2 regions of the Paraburkholderia sp. RAU2J genome follow, and region 1 is predicted to be linked to the other one. Evidence: predicted binding sites of a transcription regulator. Region 1 holds the regulator's gene; the other holds the start of a gene.
What was found. Region 1 encodes LexA, which represses DNA repair genes until DNA is damaged. Its sites were predicted from a motif close to ACTGTATNNNNATACAGT; they were not measured.
Positions count from the first base shown of each region.

Region 2: the regulator LexA is predicted to act here: its motif matches at 1,516-1,533, upstream of B0G69_RS01520 (ATP-dependent helicase).

Region 1 is NZ_RBXG01000001.1:3,512,314-3,515,925, reverse strand. It holds gene B0G69_RS15985 (universal stress protein) at 1-445, shown strand, start outside; gene B0G69_RS15980 (DUF2939 domain-containing protein) at 507-1,112, opposite strand; gene B0G69_RS15975 (hypothetical protein) at 1,288-1,632, opposite strand; gene lexA (transcriptional repressor LexA) at 1,694-2,344, opposite strand; gene B0G69_RS15965 (sulfate ABC transporter substrate-binding protein) at 2,655-3,612, shown strand, end outside.
Region 2 is NZ_RBXG01000001.1:330,240-333,851, reverse strand. It holds gene B0G69_RS01535 (RNA-binding S4 domain-containing protein) at 1-149, opposite strand, end outside; gene B0G69_RS01530 (hypothetical protein) at 461-916, shown strand; gene B0G69_RS01525 (hypothetical protein) at 1,002-1,268, shown strand; gene B0G69_RS01520 (ATP-dependent helicase) at 1,574-3,612, shown strand, end outside.

The DNA of each region.
Region 1 (3,612 bases):
TCTGCTGTGTTACGACGGCTCGCGCGAAGGCCGCAAAGCGCTGCGTTGCGGCGCCGACCTCGCGTTGGACCTGAAGGCTGAAACGCATTTGCTGTCCGTGGTCGACATGCGCTCCAGCATTGCGCAAAGCGCAGGTCTGCTGACCGATGTGGCCTGCGGCAGCTTCGAAAAAACCGCGCGCGACATCCTGCAGGAAGGGGTGGACTGGCTCACCGAACGTGGTGTGCACGCGCAAGGGCATTTCGCGTTCGGTCATCCCATCGACGAGATTGCGAACCTCGCCAATGACCTGCATGTCGATCTCGTGGTGGTAGGACATCGCTGCCGCACCGGCTTGTCGCGATGGTGGATGGGGGCAGGCAACACGCCGCTGCTCGATCGCGTGTCGTGCAGCATTCTGGTGGCGTGTTCTTCCGCGCAGGAGCAGCAGCAAGCCGCGGCTTGATGCGGCTTGCTGCGTGGGGACGCGCGTATGGAGCGAGTGGCTGGCCGTAACGGCCGGCCGGTCATTCGTTCAGATTGATTGCGGCGAGCTTCCACGTGAACAGACCTTCGCGCCGGAAGACCGCCGAGTAGTGCGCGTTGGCTTCGCCGCGCCGGTAAGTGACGACGAACTCATTGAGGCCGCGATAGCCTGCCGTGGTTTGCCGAGATGCCGGGGCCGTTGCGGTGGTGGGGGTGTCGCCAGCGGCGGGAGAGGCAGGCGTTTGCGTGGCTGGGGCAGGCGGATGTTCGCCAGGATCGCCGCGCGGCGGCATGCCATTCAGTAAGGCTGCGACGCCGTCTGGTGTCGCATAGGAATCCACCAGCGGACCGATCAGCGTCACGCCGATCATCGCGCCGATGGTGGCCATTTTGCTGTCGTTATCCGCGTCCAGCCGGCGCGTCAGCATGCCTGCGATCTGCTCCTTCAGGCTGCCGCGCAACGCGGGAAAATCCACGTATTGATTGACGGTTTGCGCGTCGCGCGCATCTGCCGCGCGTTTGAGATTATTCAGCGCGATATAGGGTGACGCGTAAGCAAACCCGAGTGCCGCAATCACTACGACTACAACCAGCGCGATCAGCAGCGGCCGGGTGGCGGCGCCCTTGGTTCGTGTCGGACCTGTCATCGAATGGAACTCCCGATCAGATTGGATTTAACGTGGACTACGGCCCCGCAAAAACAATCCCATTCTATGCAAATATCCGAACAGCAGGTCTGAAAAGCGAGCACGACAACCGCGATGCGTGAGGCATGGTGCGGCCTCCATGGTGCGGCCTCTTTACTGCTCATGACACACACGCTCACGACTCGAAGACTGCACCATGCACATTGGCTTCATCGGCAATGCACCGGTCGATCATGCGGCACACCGCGTCGACCGTGCCCACCATGATCAGCCGCGACGGCCCATGATAGACGCGCACCGGCGCGCGCCGTGCAGGTTCCGCCGTATTCAACCCGGAGTTCAACGACACACGGGCAAACGCCGGCAACGACGACGGCAGGCTCGCCGTATCAGCGGGCGCGTCGAACAGCGACGCGGAGTCCTGAGCCGGTGCTTCGATCAATGAGCAAGGCACCACATTGCGCAAATGGCGCAAACGGCCGAACTGGCGAAAGGGCAGCAGGCGGGCAAGGCGTTCCATGAGTCTCTCCAGGCGATGCAGCGTTGATGCGGCGTGGGATTAAGCGAACAGGCGCGGTGGCTTAGAACTCGCCAGGGCGGATCAGCCCCACGGCGATGCCCTCCAGCGCGAATTCCGCACTGCCGGTTTCAACGAAAATGTTCTCGTAATCGGGGTTCTCCGCGATCAGCTCGAGGCCGTTCGGCCGACGCTTCAGGCGCTTGACCGTGACGTCGTCGCCGAGCCGGGCGATGATGATCTGGCCGTCTTTCGCCTCGCTCTTCTTTTGCACCGCGAGCAGGTCGCCGTCGAAGATGCCTGCGTCGCGCATGGACAGCCCGCGCACCTTCAACAGGTAGTCGGGCTTGCTCGAGAACAGCGCCGGATCACACGCGAAGTGCTGCGAGATATGTTCCTGCGCGAGGATCGGGCTGCCGGCAGCCACCCGGCCGATCAGCGGCAGCGACAGCTGCATGATGCTCGAGTGCGGCAGCGTGAACTGATGCGGTGAATCTTCCGGGCCCGCCAGCAGGCGAATACCGCGTGACGCGCCGGCGGCGAGTTCGATCACACCCTTGCGAGCGAGCGCGCGCAAATGTTCTTCTGCCGAGTTGGCCGAGCTGAAGCCCAGTTCGGCGGCAATTTCCGCGCGGGTGGGCGGAAAACCGGTGCGTTCGATCGCCCGGCGAATCAGATCGAAAACCTGCTGCTGTCGTGCGGTGAGTTTTGTCATGGCCACTGTATGTATGAACAGGTGACTGTATTTTTATACAGTATTCGGCGCAATTCAAGCTTTACTTTAAGTTCGTGACCCTGGGTGCCGTTACGGCGCCCGTAATCGGCGTCCAAACGTCCGTTTTCATGCCGCAACGCCTTATCCAGCTGTCATTACCACTTTTGCGTATTAAAGAATGAAGAAACATTATTTTTAATGATGAAAGCGCTTCGATAGACTGCCTTCCAGTTGCCGCTCATGTGCACGTGACCGCGACGCAGAACAACACCACGCTGGTTTCAGCGCACTACACGCGGAGAAAGTTCACATGAATCATCGACACACGGGGCTGGCTCGGAAAACGAAGCAACTCATCGCGGCGCTCGCGTTCGGCGCGGCCGGCGCGCTCGGCGCGATGACACCGGCGCATGCGGCCGACACCACACTGCTGAACGTTTCCTACGACCCGACGCGCGAGCTGTATCAGGAGGTCAACCAGGCGTTCGGCAAGGAATGGAAAACGAAGACCGGCGAGACGATCACCTTCAAGCAGTCGCACGGCGGTTCCGGCGCGCAGGCGCGCTCGGTGCTCGACGGCCTGCAGGCGGACGTCGTCACCCTCGCACTCGCCTACGACATCGATGCGCTCGCCGGCAAGGGGCTGCTCGACAAGGGCTGGCAAAAGCGCTTGCCGGACAACGCGTCGCCGTACACGTCGACGATCGTGTTCCTCGTGCGCAAGGGCAACCCGAAGCACATCAAGGACTGGGACGATCTGATCAAGCCGGGTGTGTCGATCGTCACGCCGAATCCGAAGACTTCGGGCGGCGCGCGCTGGAACTACCTCGCGGCGTGGGCGTACGCGCAACATCAGCCGGGCGGCAATGCCCAGAAAGCGAAGGAATTCGTCGGCAAGCTGTATAAGAACGCCGGCGTGCTGGACTCGGGCGCGCGTGGCGCGACTACCAGCTTCGTGCAGCGTGGCATCGGCGACGTACTGATCGCGTGGGAAAACGAAGCGTTCCTGTCGCTGAAGGAGTTCGGTCCGGACAAGTTTGAAATCGTCGTGCCGTCGGTGAGCATTCTCGCCGAGCCGCCGGTCGCGGTGGTGGACAAGGTCGTCGACAAGCGCGGCACGCGCAAGCTGGCCGAGGCGTATCTGAACTTCCTGTATAGCGAGCAAGGCCAGGAGATCGCCGCGCGCAACTTCTACCGTCCGCGTTCGAACAAGGTGCCGGCCGACCTGACCGCGAAGTTTCCGAAGCTGAAGCTGTACACGGTGGACG
Region 2 (3,612 bases), 3.2 Mb from region 1:
TTACGCGTCTCGACCCGGCCGTCGACGGTCACGGCGCCGTCGGCGACCATCATTTTCGCCGAGCCGCCACTGTCCGCGAGGCCCGTTATCTTCAGCAGATTGTGCAATTCGACGTAGTCGCCGGTGAGCGTGAAATCGAGGTTGGGCATGGCGTTTGCACCTTCAGGCAAAGGGTTCGCATCATAAGGCAGAAGCTTGCTCCAGATGAAATTCATGGTGAAGGCGGGCTCCGCGCAAGCAATTGCAAGCAGTTGTTATGCAACTGTCGGAAAGTGAAACCCTCCGTAACAGGGGTCGCGTATCGTGAATTTCACTCGTAAAGTGCGGCCATGTAGCAAAGCTTGCTGGATTGTCTGAGCATGTCCAGTGTAAGAAGACCGGGCGAGTCACGCGGGACCTACCTGCCTTGCGCGACGCCGGGCACCGCGCCCGCGCCACAACAACTTAGAGAGGATTTGCCATGACCAAGATTCATTCACTCCTGATCGGTACCGCCCTCACTGCCTTTGCCGCTACTGCCGCGGTAGCGCAGACCGCGCAGCCGGCTGCGGGCATCGGTGGCCAGGCACAGATCCAGACCCAGGGCGCCGATCTCGCACCCGCCGCGCCCGCCGCGCAGGGCGTCCAGCCGGTGACGCCGGCGCCGACCCGTCTGACGGCGTCGGGCTCGACCGATCCGCTGGTGCAAAAGCGTGACGCCAACGCGAAGGCGAACGCGGAATATCGCGCGTCGAAGAAGGCGTCGAAGACCGAGCTGAAGGATCAGCAGAAGGCCGCCAAGGCGCAGTACAAGGAGCAGGTGCGCGACGCAAAGATCAACCAGAAGGCGGACAAGCAGGCCGCCAACAATGAAATGAAGATGAACATGGAAGGCCAGACCGCCACCCAGGCGGACGGCGCCGACGTCAAGCATTGAGCGTCGAGCGCGGGCAGACGGCCGGGGTTGGCTCGAGGGTGGCTGTCACGCCGCGCTTTCGTATCACGTCTCACGGAGGTATCGGATGAAGATCACCCAGTCCACGAAGAATCGAATGTATGCCGCGCTGATCGCGGGTTGTCTGTCGTCGGTGGCGTTCGCCCAGGCTAGCGATCCGGCCGCCGCACCCGTCACGCACGCGGACAAGAAGGCCGCCAAGGAGCAGTCGAAGGCCGACAAGAAGGCGGCTGTCGCCCAAGCCAAGGCCGACAAGAAGAAAACCGACGCGCAGGCCGACGCCGACAAGGCCAACGCCGACGCCAACGTGAAGGATGCTAAGAAGCAGCAGTAGGGCTTAGCCACGCGAGGCGCGAGAAACTTCGCGAGCGGCGACTTGCGTTGCCGCCCTTTACAAGAAAATGGCCCGTTGCGTGAAGACGCACGGGCCATTTTTTGCGCGTTCCAAGAAGCCTGTTTTCGCCGTGCACCGCGAGCGCGGATCACTGCAGCGCGTTCGTTTGCCGAGCTGCTGCAGGCGCTCGCCCCCCGTAACCGCACAAAGCAAACAACGCCGAAAAAAGGGTCGCTTGTCGTCGATGGTTGTATGGATATACAGTGTGCGTCGCCATCCTGAATCCGTCCAACGCCAAATCCACCGTGCCCTCCGTCGCCGAATCTCCGCCGCCTTTCGACACCGCCGCCTGGCTGACGAAGCTCAACGATGCGCAACGCGAAGCCGTCGAGTACGGCGCCGATACGCCCAGTGCGCCGCCCGGCGCGTTGCTGGTGATAGCGGGCGCCGGTTCCGGCAAGACCAACACGCTCGCGCACCGCGTCGCCAATCTGGTGGTGAAGGGCGCCGACCCGCGCCGCATCCTGCTCCTGACCTTTTCGCGCCGTGCGGCGCTCGAGATGACCCGCCGCGTCACGCGCATCGCCGGTGCGGCGCTTGGCGCCCGGGCCGCGCTCGCGCAAGGGCTCACGTGGTCGGGCACGTTCCATAGCGTCGGCGCACGGCTGCTGCGCGAATACGCCGATCTGATCGGGCTCGCGCCGTCCTTCACGATCAACGACCGCGAAGACTCCGCCGACCTGATGAACCTGGTGCGGCACGAGCTGGGGCTGTCCGCGAAGGAGCGGCGCTTTCCCGCGAAGGGCACCTGCTTCGCCATCTATTCGCGCGTGGTGAACACGGGCGCATCGCTCGGCCATGTGCTGGAGAACGCGTTTCCGTGGTGCCACGAGTGGGAAGCCGATCTGCGCAGGCTGTTCGCGGCGTACGTCGAGGCGAAGCAGAAGCAGAGCGTGCTCGATTACGACGATCTGCTGCTCTACTGGTCGCACATGGCCGCGGAGCCGGCCATCGCGGCGGACCTGTCGGCGCGTTTCGACCACGTGCTGGTCGACGAGTATCAGGACACCAACCGCCTGCAGGCGTCGATCCTGCTCGCACTGAAGCCGGACGGACGCGGGCTGACCGTGGTCGGCGACGACGCGCAGTCGATCTACTCGTTTCGCGGCGCGACCGTGCGCAACATTCTCGATTTCCCCGCGCAGTTCGATCCGCCCGCGCGCCAGGTCACGCTCGAACGCAACTACCGGTCGACCGCGCCGATCCTCGCCGCGTCGAATGCGGTGATCGAACTCGCCAGCGAGCGCTACACGAAGAACCTGTGGACCGACAAGGCGTCGGCGCAACGCCCGCGTCTCGTCACGGTCGCCGATGAAGCCGACCAGGCGCGCTACATCGTCGAACAGGTGCTGGAGGCGCGCGAGCAGGGCATGAAGCTGAAGTCGCAGGCGGTGCTGTTTCGCGCCGCGCATCACAGCGCCGCGCTGGAGATCGAGCTCACCCGGCGCAATATTCCGTTCGTCAAATTCGGCGGGCTGAAATTTCTCGATTCGGTGCATGTGAAGGACGTGCTCGCGGTGCTGCGCTGGGCGGAGAATCCGCGCGACCGCGTCGCCGGGTTTCGCGTCGTGCAGTTGTTGCCTGGCGTCGGGCCGGCCACGGCGGCAAAGGTGCTCGACGAGATCGTCGCGCGCGCGGGTGGCGGCAATCCCGTCGACACCGCTGCGAGCGCGCTGGCAGCGTTCACCGCGCCAGCCCGCGCGCAGGAGGACTGGCACCCGTTCGTCAAGCTGATGTCGAGCGTGTATGGGCAGCAGTCGCCGTGGCCCGGCGAATTCGAAATGGTGCGGCGCTGGTACGAGCCGCATCTCGAACGCAATCACGAGGACGCCGCGATCCGTCACGCGGACGTCCTGCAGATGGAAAGCATCGCGGGCACGTACCCGTCGCGCGAGCGTTTTCTGACCGAGCTGACGCTCGATCCGCCCGACGCCACCAGCGACGAATCCGGCGTGCCGCTGATCGACGAGGACTACTTGATCCTGTCGACGATCCATTCGGCGAAAGGGCAGGAGTGGCGCAACGTGTTCGTGCTGAATGGTGTCGACGGCTGCATTCCTTCCGATCTCGGCACCGGCAGCGAGGACGAAATCGACGAGGAGCGGCGCCTGCTCTATGTGGCGATGACGCGTGCGAAAGAGGATCTGCATATCGTCGTGCCGCAGCGTTTTTACGTGCACAACCAGACGCATATGGGCGATCGCCACGTGTGGGCGTCGCGTACGCGCTTCATTCCCGCGCACCTGATGCCGTTGTTCGATGCCTATGCGTGGCCGCGCGTGCC